Caballeronia sp. LZ062: one gene and its partners. Each later gene encodes a partner of the first gene's protein in a complex. Links are inferred from orthologs where the notes say so. Each region holds a gene or a part of one and is shown in the gene's direction. Other genes may lie near its edges. The genes, in order: P9239_RS08750, pnp and eno.

Region 1 (4,132 bases):
CGGTAACGAAGCATCGCGCCGGTTTGCGCGACACCGCCCTTCCTTTCGCGGGCGCCGTCGCGAGGGAAAGGCTCTGTTGAAAGAGCGCAGTGGCTTCGGCGCGTCCATTTCGAGACGCGGACAGCCCCCGCGCCGCCGTTCGTCCTTGCCACGGGCCGCATCGCCTCTGTGCGCCTTCCGTTGTCGCATGTGCCCCATGGCCCGGCCGCCGCGTTCGTCGGCCCGATGCCAGCTTTCGGCAATTCTCCCGCCTAAAATCCGCTCCGGCGTGCTTTTGTGACAACACAAAAAGCGTGGCACGCCCGCCCTCCCGCTTCGCGCGCCGATGTTCGAATCCGCGCCGATTCGCCAGACGAGGAAGGGTCAAAGCCGCTCTGGAGCCGTTCAATGAAACGCATGCTGTTCAATGCGACGCAGCAAGAAGAACTGCGCGTCGCCATCGTCGATGGACAGAAGCTCATCGACATCGACATCGAAACCGCCGGGCGCGAACAGCGCAAAGGCAACATCTACAAGGGAGTCGTCACCCGCATCGAGCCGTCGCTCGAAGCCTGCTTCGTCAACTACGGCGAAGACCGCCACGGCTTTCTGCCGTTCAAGGAAGTCGCCCGCCAGTATTTCCGCGACGGCGTCGAGATGCGCTCCGCACGCATCCAGGACGCGCTGCGCGAAGGACAGGAACTCATCGTTCAGGTCGAGAAGGAAGAGCGCGGCAACAAGGGCGCGGCGCTGACCACGTTCATTTCGCTGGCCGGCCGCTATCTCGTGCTGATGCCGAACAACCCGCGTGGCGGCGGCGTGTCGCGCAGAATCGAGGGCGACGAGCGGCAGGAACTGCGCGAAACCATGGCGCAGCTCGAACTGCCGGAAGGCATGAGCATCATCGCGCGCACGGCCGGTATCGGCCGTTCGGCGGAAGAGCTGCAGTGGGACCTGAACTACCTGATGCAACTGTGGCGCGCCATCGAAGCCGCGTCGCAAAGCGGCGTCGCTGGCCAGCCGATGCTCATTTATCTCGAGTCGAGCCTCGTCATCCGCGCGATTCGCGACTACTTCCAGCCGGATATCGGCGAAATTCTCATCGACACGACCGAAATCCATGACCAGGCGCGCGCCTTCATGGACATCGTGATGCCCGACAACCTGCAAAAGGTGAAGCGGTATCACGACGACGTGCCGCTCTTCTCGCGCTTCCAGATCGAGCATCAGATCGAAACGGCGTACTCGCGCACGGTGCCGCTGCCCTCGGGCGGCGCGATCGTGATCGATCACACCGAGGCGCTCGTCGCCATCGACGTGAACTCGGCTCGCGCCACCAAGGGCGCGGATATCGAAGAAACCGCCACGCGCACCAATCTCGAAGCCGCCGACGAAGTCGCGCGCCAGTTGCGTCTGCGCGATCTGGGCGGCCTCATCGTGATCGACTTCATCGACATGGAGTCGGCCAAGAGCCAGCGCGAAGTCGAGCAGCGCCTGAAAGACGCGCTCAAGCACGACCGTGCGCGCGTGCAAATGGGCAAGATTTCGCGCTTCGGTCTGATGGAGCTGTCGCGTCAGCGGCTGCGTCCGGCGCTGTCGGAAGGCAGCCACGTCACCTGCCCGCGCTGCAACGGCACGGGTCATATCCGCGATACCGAATCGTCCGCGCTGCAAGTGCTGCGGATCATTCAGGAAGAAGCGATGAAGGAGAACACCGCGGCAATTCATTGCCAGGTGCCGGTCGAAGTGACCGCCTTCCTGCTGAACGAAAAGCGCTCGGAAATCAACAAGATCGAGTCGCGCTTCAAGGTGAACGTCGTTCTGATTCCGAACAAGCACCTGGAGACGCCGCATTACAAGCTGGAGCGCCTGCGTCACGACGATGCGCGCCTCGACGATCCGCGCGCCTCGTGGAAGATGGCCGTCGAAGCGGCGAGCGAACTCGAATCCGAGACCGGCTACAGCAAGCGCGCCGAAGAAGTGAAGCCGAAGCAGGAAGCGGCGGTGAAGGGCATCACGCCCGAGAAGCCCGCGCCGAGCGCGCCCGTCAAGCCCGCGCCGGTCGAGGCCGCGCCCGCTCCGGCGCCCGTGCCCGTGCCGGCGAGCGGCGGTTTCATCGCGTGGATCAAGAATCTGTTCGGCATCCAGCCCGAAGTGAAGCCGGCTCCGGCGCCTGTCGAAGCGCAACCGGCGGCGCGTCCGCAGCGCGAGCGTGCCGAACGCGGCGAGCGTGGCGAACGTGCGGGCAGCGGCGATCGCAACCGCAATCGCCGCAGTGGCGCGGGCCGTGAAGGCGTCGCTGCCAACGGCGCGACGACCGGCGGCAACGGTGCGGCACGCCAGCCTGCGCGACGCGAAGATCGCGAAGCGCGTGGCACGCGTGAAGGCCGGGAGCCGCGCGAGGCACGTGAAGGACGAGAAGGCCGTGAACTGCGCGAAGTCCGCGAGCCGCGTGAAGCTCGGGAACCGCGCGAGGCACGTGAACCCCGCGAAGCACGCGAGCCGCGTGAAACCCGCGAACCGCGCGAAGCCCGTGAACCGCGCGAGGCGCGTGAACCGCGCGATCGCGGCCAGGAACGCGGCGCCGAACGCGCACCGCGTCCGGATGCGGCCGAGCGTCAGGAACGCCGCGAGCGTCCTGACCGTGGCGAGCGTGCTGACCGCGCCGACCGTGGCGAGCGCACGGAGCGTGCAGAACGCCCCGAGCGCGCGGAACGCGGCGAGCGTCGCAAGCCGCAGCCGGAAGCCGCCGTCGAGGCATTGACGCAGGGCGAGACGGCAGCATCGGATATCGCGGACACCACGCCGCTCAATGCCGACGCTTTGCAGCAAGACGTCGATGCGCTTTCTGCCGATCAGGCCGCAGCCGCACGTGAAGGCGAAGAGCGCCGTCGTCGTCGCCGTGGTCGCCGTGGCGGCCGTCGTGATCGCGATGAAGAAGGCATGACCGTGAACCACGCCGCCGATGTGGCGGAAGCCGAAGGTGCAGCCGAAAGCACGTCCGCGCAAGCCGGTGTCTTCGACGCCGAAGCTGCGCAGGAAGCCGCCGCTCGCCGTGAACCGCGTCCGGTCGCGGTCGAGTCCGAGGCCGCGCAAAGCCGCGAAGCGGAGCCGGTGCAAGCCGTACAAGCTGCACAAGCCGAGCCGTCCGAAGTGAAGGAAGAGGCGAAGGACGAGGCGAAGGAAGAACCGAAGGTCGAAGCAAAGGCGAATTTGCAGCCCGCGCCCGATATCTTCGCGAAGCCCGCAGCGGCGCCGGCCGTGGAGAACCCGTTCGGGCCGTCGCAGAAGGTTGCGGAAACGAAGCCGGCCGATCCGTTCGCGCCCGTCGCCGAGGACGCGCCGAAGGCTGTCGAAGCCGCGAGCCACACCGAAACGGCACCGGCAGCACCGGCAGCACCCGAAGTGTCCGAGCCGGTGAAGACCGCCGCGATCGCTTCGACGCCGGCTGCAACCGCGGTGGAGCCGATTCAGACGGAAGCCACGCCTGTCGCGCAGCCCGAAGCGACGACGCAGCCAACGCCCGAGCCTGTCGTCTCCGAACCGGTGAAGCCTGCCGCGACGCAGCCGACGCCCGCCGCATCGTCGACGGGAACGGACGCGTTGAAGCCGATGCTCGACACCGCCGGCCTCGTCTGGGTGAACACGGACGCCGACAAGCTGCGCGCGGCCAACGCCGCCGCCGCGCAGGAACCGGCGCCGATGCGCGCGCCGCGCGAGCGCAAGCCGCTCCCGCCGCTCGATACCGCGCCGATGCAGCAAGTGGAAACTGGCAAGAGCGCGCATTGACCGGGCGCGCGGCCTTGTTGTCGAGGCCGCGCGAAGCAGCACGCAAAAACGCCATCGACGCCGAGTCGATGGCGTTTTTTCTTGGAGCAGTAGTGGAAAGCCCGGCCCAGCGAGCCCCGCCGCGCCCGGCCGGATTCGCGCGCTTCCGCTAAAATGGGCTGCTTGCCTATTCGACCGAAGCTCCGAGCAACCATGTCCCGACGCATCATTCCGTTAGCCGATGTCAGCGCGATCCCGGATTTCTCCGGCGCCGCCGCAGCGCCATCCGGCTTGCTGACGGACACGCTCGCACGCCCCTTGCGCGACTTGCGCATCTCGGTCACGGATCGCTGCAACTTCCGCTGCGTCTACTGCATGCCGCGCG
Region 2 (3,183 bases), 240 kb from region 1 along the record:
TCGCACTGCTCACCAGCCGCATCAACGAACTGACCATCCACTTCAAGGCCCACACGAAGGATCACCACAGCCGCCGCGGTCTGCTGCGCATGGTCAGCCGTCGTCGCAAGCTGCTCGACTATCTGAAGGGCAAGGATGCGGATCGTTACCGCTCGCTGATCGAAAAGCTGGGTCTGCGCAAGTAATTGGCCCCTGACGTGGCTTCGCGGCCAGTGTTCTAACGAAGTGCCTGTGTCAGTTCGCTGATGCAGGCATTTTGTTTTTGCGCGATCCGCTCGCGAAGTGGTGCCGGATCGGTTTATCGGTCGGCACGTCGTACTTAGTCGTTCTCGGCAGTCATTCGCTTTACCCGACACTCGGTCCAGCCTCGCGGCAGAGCTTTGTGTCATTCCAGCGCGGCCCCGCGGCTTGTTCGCGCGCCGCACTGGAATGGCATAACACACCTCCCACGCGCGGCCCGGGACCGCCCCGCCCAGCGCCGCAGAGACAGCGTGACGCGCTCGACCGAAGGCGCGGCGCAACATAGAAGGAGTCGCAATGTTTAATAAAATCGTCAAAGAGTTCAAGTGGGGACAACACAACGTCCGCCTGGAAACGGGTGAAATCGCGCGTCAGGCAAGCGGCGCGGTGATCGTCGACGTCGAAGACACCGTGGTGCTCGCGACCGTCGTCGGCGCCAAGACGGCGAAGCCGGGTCAGGACTTCTTCCCGCTGACCGTCGACTATCTGGAAAAGACCTACGCCGCCGGCAAGATTCCGGGCGGCTTCTTCCGCCGTGAAGGCCGTCCGTCGGAAGGCGAGACGCTCATCTCGCGCCTGATCGACCGTCCGCTGCGTCCGCTTTTCCCGGAAGGCTTCTACAACGAAGTGCAGGTCGTGATCCACGTCCTGTCGCTGAATCCGGAAATCCCGGCGGATATTCCCGCGCTGATCGGCGCGTCCGCCGCGCTCGCCGTGTCCGGCCTGCCGTTCAACGGCCCGGTCGGCGCTGCACGCGTCGCTTACATCAATAACGAGTACGTGCTGAACCCGACGCGCGCGCAGATGAAGGAATCGGCGCTCGATCTGGTCGTCGCGGGCACGGAGCGCGCGGTGCTGATGGTCGAATCCGAAGCGCAGCAGCTTTCGGAAGAAGTGATGCTCGGCGCGGTCGTGTTCGGCCACGAGCAGATGCAAGCCGCGATCGACGCGATCCACGAACTCGTGCGCGACGGCGGCAAGCCCGAGTGGGACTGGCAGCCGGCCGCGAAGAACGAAGCGCTGATCGCGCGCGTCACCGAAATCGCGAAGCCGGAACTGGAAGCCGCGTACCAGCTGCGCAACAAGCAGGCGCGCTCGACGAAGCTGAAGGAAGTCTACGCGGCGACCTCCGCGAAGCTCGCTGAGGAAGCGGCGGCGTCCGGCACGACCGCGGCGGATGCGGCCACCGTCGGCAACATTCTGTTCGACATCGAAGCGAAGATCGTCCGCTCGCAGATTCTGAACGGCGAGCCGCGTATCGACGGCCGCGACACGCGCACGGTGCGCCCGATCGAAATCCGCACGGGCGTCTTGCCGCGCACGCACGGCTCGGCGCTGTTCACGCGCGGCGAGACGCAGGCGCTCGTGATCGCGACGCTCGGCACGAAGGGCGACGAGCAGAACATCGACGCGCTCGAAGGCGAATACCGCGAGCGCTTCATGCTTCACTACAACATGCCGCCGTTCGCCACGGGCGAAACCGGCCGCGTCGGTTCGCCGAAGCGCCGTGAAATCGGCCACGGGCGTCTCGCGAAGCGCGCGCTGGTCGCGTGCCTGCCGAGCGCCGACGAATTCGGCTACTCGATCCGCGTCGTGTCGGAAATCACGGAATCGAACGGTTCGTCGTCGATGGCATCGGTCTGCGGCGGCTGCCTCGCGCTGATGGACGCCGGCGTGCCGATGAAGTCGCACGTCGCGGGTATCGCGATGGGCCTGATCCTCGAAGGCAACAAGTTCGCGGTTCTGACCGACATTCTCGGTGACGAAGACCACTTGGGCGACATGGACTTCAAGGTGGCCGGCACCGCGCAAGGCGTGACCGCGCTGCAGATGGACATCAAGATCCAGGGCATCACGAAGGAAATCATGCAGGTCGCGCTCGCGCAGGCGAAGGAAGGCCGCATGCACATCCTCGGCAAGATGACCTCGGCGGTTCCGGGCACGAACACGGAACTGTCCGAATTCGCGCCGCGCATGATCACGCTGAAGATCAATCCGGAAAAGATTCGCGACGTGATCGGCAAGGGCGGTTCGGTGATCCGCGCGCTGACCGAAGAGACGAACACGACCATCGACATCTCGGACGACGGCGTCGTGACCATCGCGAGCACGAGCTCCGAAGGCATGGCCGAGGCGAAGAAGCGCATCGAGAACATCACGGCCGAAGTTGAAGTGGGTCAGGTGTACGAAGGTCCGGTGCTGAAGCTGCTCGATTTCGGCGCAATCGTGAATATCCTGCCGGGCAAGGACGGTCTGCTGCACATCTCGGAGATCGTCAACGAGCGCGTGAAGGACATCAACGATTACCTGAAGGAAGGCCAGATCGTGAAGGTCAAGGTCATCCAGACGGACGAGAAGGGCCGCGTGCGTCTGTCGGCCAAGGCGCTTCTGAACGAAGCCGCGCAACAAACCGAACCGACGCAGCCGCAGCAGTAATGCGGTAATGTGTGGACGGCCGGCCGCATTCGCGAGCCGGCCGTTTTCTTGTATGACGGCATTTGGACCCTGCGAGCTATGCATTGTCCGATGCGTCGCCGGACTCGATGGCACTGTGGAGCGCGAATTGCTCGTCGCGTGCGCAGCGCCATCCGGTTCGAGCCGTTCGAATCGATCCATCCCGCCGTGCCCATCAGGGGAATGCTATGAAGGCCGTCGAAATCACCGAGTTTGGCGCACCTGAAGTCCTGAAACTGGGCGAGCGCCCGATGCCCGAACCCGGCAAGTGTGAGGTGCTCATCAAGGTGGCGGCTTCCGGCGTGAACCGGCCGGACGTGTTCCAGCGCAAGGGCGCCTATGCGCCGCCGCCGGGCGCGTCGGACCTGCCGGGGCTCGAGGTGGCGGGCGAAATCGTCGACGGCGATCTCGATTCCAAGCACAACCCGTTCGGCCTCAAAAAGGGTGATCGCGTGTGCGCGCTGCTGGCGGGCGGCGGCTATGCCGAGT
Region 3 (2,798 bases), 180 kb from region 1 along the record:
ATCCACGCGTGCGCGCGTTCGGGCAAGCCCGTCAACATCAAGAAGGGCCAGTTCCTCGCGCCGCACGACATGAAGAACGTGATCGACAAGGCGCGCGACGCCGCGCGCGAGGCTGGGCTCTCGGAAGACCGCTTCATGGCGTGCGAGCGCGGCGTGTCGTTCGGCTATAACAATCTGGTGTCGGACATGCGGTCGCTCGCGATCATGCGCGAAACCAACGCGCCGGTCGTGTTCGACGCCACGCACTCGGTGCAGTTGCCGGGCGGGCAGGGCACGAGTTCGGGCGGTCAGCGGGAGTTCGTGCCGGTGCTGGCGCGCGCGGCGGTCGCAACCGGTGTCGCCGGACTCTTCATGGAGACGCATCCGGACCCGGCCTGCGCGAAGTCGGATGGTCCGAACGCTGTGCCGCTCGCGCGCATGGAATCGCTGCTGACGACGCTCATCGCGCTCGATCGTGCGGTGAAGAGCGGGCCGTTTCTCGAGAACGACTTCAACTAAGCACGGCGCGCTGTTTCCGGCATGGTTACACGCGAGCGCCGCAGTGAACCGGCCGCGCGCCGGAAGGTCTCAGCCAGGCCAACGAAGCGAAGCCAGTGAAGCGAAGGCTGGCCGCTTCGATCGTGACTGACAGAATTCATCGTCAATTTGAGGAAACCATGAGTGCTATCGTAGATATCATCGGCCGCGAGATTCTCGATTCGCGAGGCAATCCGACTGTCGAATGCGACGTGTTGCTCGAATCGGGCACGATGGGCCGCGCGGCGGTTCCGTCGGGTGCATCGACGGGTTCGCGCGAGGCCATCGAATTGCGCGATGGCGAAGCAGGCCGCTATGGCGGCAAGGGCGTGCTGAAGGCAGTCGAACACATCAACACCGAGATTTCCGAAGCCATCATGGGCCTCGACGCCTCGGAACAGGCCTTCCTCGACAAGACGCTGCTCGAACTCGACGGCACCGACAACAAGTCGCGCCTCGGCGCCAACGCGCTGCTCGCCGTGTCGATGGCGGTCGCCAAGGCTGCCGCCGAGGAAGCGGGCTTGCCGCTGTATCGCTATTTCGGCGGTTCGGGCGCCATGCAGTTGCCCGTGCCGATGATGAACATCGTCAACGGCGGCGCGCACGCGAACAACAGCCTGGATATTCAGGAATTTATGATCGTGCCGGTCAGTCAGCCGACGTTCCGCGAAGCGCTGCGTTGCGGCGCGGAAGTGTTCCATGCGCTGAAGAAGATTCTGTCGGATCGCGGCATGAGCACGGCGGTGGGCGACGAAGGCGGCTTCGCGCCGAACTTCGGCAGCAACGACGAATGCCTGTCGACGATTCTGCAAGCCATCGAAAAGGCTGGCTATCGCGCCGGTGAAGACGTGCTGCTCGCGCTCGACTGCGCGGCGAGCGAGTTCTACCACGACGGCAAATACCAGCTCGCGGGCGAAGGCCTGCAACTGTCGTCGGGCGAATTCACCGACTATCTGGCGACGCTCGCCGACAAGTTCCCCATCGTCTCCATCGAAGACGGCATGCACGAAAGCGACTGGGACGGCTGGAAGACGCTGACCGAGCGCCTCGGCAAGAAGGTGCAGCTCGTCGGCGACGACCTGTTCGTCACCAACACGCGCATCCTGAAGGAAGGCATCGAGCGGGGCATCGCGAACTCGATCCTGATCAAGATCAACCAGATCGGCACGCTGACGGAAACCTTCGCGGCTATCGAAATGGCCAAGCGCGCGGGTTATACGGCGGTCATCTCTCACCGCTCGGGCGAAACGGAAGATTCGACCATCGCGGATATCGCGGTCGGTCTGAACGCTGGCCAGATCAAGACCGGTTCGCTGTCGCGCAGCGACCGTATCTCGAAGTACAACCAGTTGCTGCGTATCGAAGAAGACCTCGGCGATATCGCAAGCTATCCCGGCAAGTCGGCGTTTTATAACTTGCGCTGAAAGTCCTCGCTAAAGCTTTCGCCGCTTTAGTCGATAAGGACGTTGATCTTATCTTCTGCCCGCCGCCCCGGCCTCGCGCCAATCGAGACCGACGGGCGGCGCTTATTTTGGCTACTTGAATGCGGCTCGTAACTGTCGTTCTGGTCTTGTTGCTGGCGCTGATCCAGTACCCGCTCTGGTGGGGACACGGCGGCTGGCTGCGCGTGCATGAACTGCAGCAGCAACTCGCGCAGCAGACGGACAAGAACACGAATCTCAAGCTGCGCAACGAGCGCGTGCAAGGCGAAGTGCAGGATCTGCAAAGCGGCACCGCCGCCGTGGAAGAGCGCGCGCGCTATGAAATGGGCATGGTCAAGGACAGCGAGGTCTTCGTGCAGTTCGTCGCGCCCAATTCCACCGCGCCCGTCAATTCGGCGAACGTCCCGGGCATGAACGGCTCGACGCGCGGGCAGGTATCCGCCGCGCCGTTGCGCGTGGTGCCGAATCCGGTGTCGCGGTCGAAGCAGGAGTTGCGCGATCTCGACCGCAAGGCACGCAAGGATAAAGCCGCCGAAGCGAAGAAAAAGCAGGGCGCAGGCGGGTGACCTAAAACACTCAGCGGGCGAATAAAAATGGCGCAGTCTTTATCGACTGCGCCATTTTTTTTCGGTTCGCGCGAGCGGCCTACCACCAAGTTCCGATGCCGACGCCCGTGCCCCAGTAAGGACCGCCCCAGCCGCCGCTGGAGTAGCCGCCGTACACGCTGACAGGCGGCGTGTAGTAGCCGGACATCATCTTGGCGTTGTTGCCGGCAGTCGCGGCTTGCTGCGATTCGCTCAGCGCCTGTTTGTCGATCTCGTTGTAACGCTGCATCTGCTC

What was found.
Region 2: the proteins of P9239_RS08750 (region 1) and pnp are in contact, whole or in part, in a cryo-EM structure (PDB 9QH0), measured with the Escherichia coli proteins. The link is inferred for Caballeronia sp. LZ062 from one-to-one orthologs.
Region 3: the proteins of P9239_RS08750 (region 1) and eno are in contact, whole or in part, in a solved structure (PDB 2FYM), measured with the Escherichia coli proteins. The link is inferred for Caballeronia sp. LZ062 from one-to-one orthologs.

What each region holds. Positions count from the first base shown.
Region 1 is NZ_JARTWB010000002.1:580,622-584,753, reverse strand. What follows is about bases 60-3,968. They hold P9239_RS08750 (Rne/Rng family ribonuclease), read left to right. Parts: upstream 60-387; coding sequence 388-3,768; downstream 3,769-3,968. Other genes in these bases: moaA (GTP 3',8-cyclase MoaA), read left to right, coding at 3,961-3,968. Outside these bases: more of moaA, read left to right, coding at 3,969-4,132. UniProt on the Escherichia coli protein: Endoribonuclease that plays a central role in RNA processing and decay. Required for the maturation of 5S and 16S rRNAs and the majority of tRNAs. Also involved in the degradation of most mRNAs.
Region 2 is NZ_JARTWB010000002.1:819,790-822,972, forward strand. The notes cover bases 147-3,106. They hold pnp (polyribonucleotide nucleotidyltransferase), read left to right. Parts: upstream 147-537; coding sequence 538-2,676; downstream 2,677-3,106. Other genes in these bases: rpsO (30S ribosomal protein S15), read left to right, coding at 147-185; P9239_RS09875 (NAD(P)H-quinone oxidoreductase), read left to right, coding at 2,883-3,106. In the rest of the region: more of rpsO, read left to right, coding at 1-146; more of P9239_RS09875, read left to right, coding at 3,107-3,183. UniProt on the Escherichia coli protein: Involved in mRNA degradation. Catalyzes the phosphorolysis of single-stranded polyribonucleotides processively in the 3'- to 5'-direction. Also involved, along with RNase II, in tRNA processing.
Region 3 is NZ_JARTWB010000002.1:755,839-758,636, forward strand. It holds eno (phosphopyruvate hydratase), read left to right. Parts: upstream 1-656; coding sequence 657-1,940; downstream 1,941-2,798. Other genes in the region: kdsA (3-deoxy-8-phosphooctulonate synthase), read left to right, coding at 1-498; ftsB (cell division protein FtsB), read left to right, coding at 2,060-2,524; P9239_RS09580 (hypothetical protein), read right to left, coding at 2,604-2,798. UniProt on the Escherichia coli protein: Catalyzes the reversible conversion of 2-phosphoglycerate (2-PG) into phosphoenolpyruvate (PEP). It is essential for the degradation of carbohydrates via glycolysis.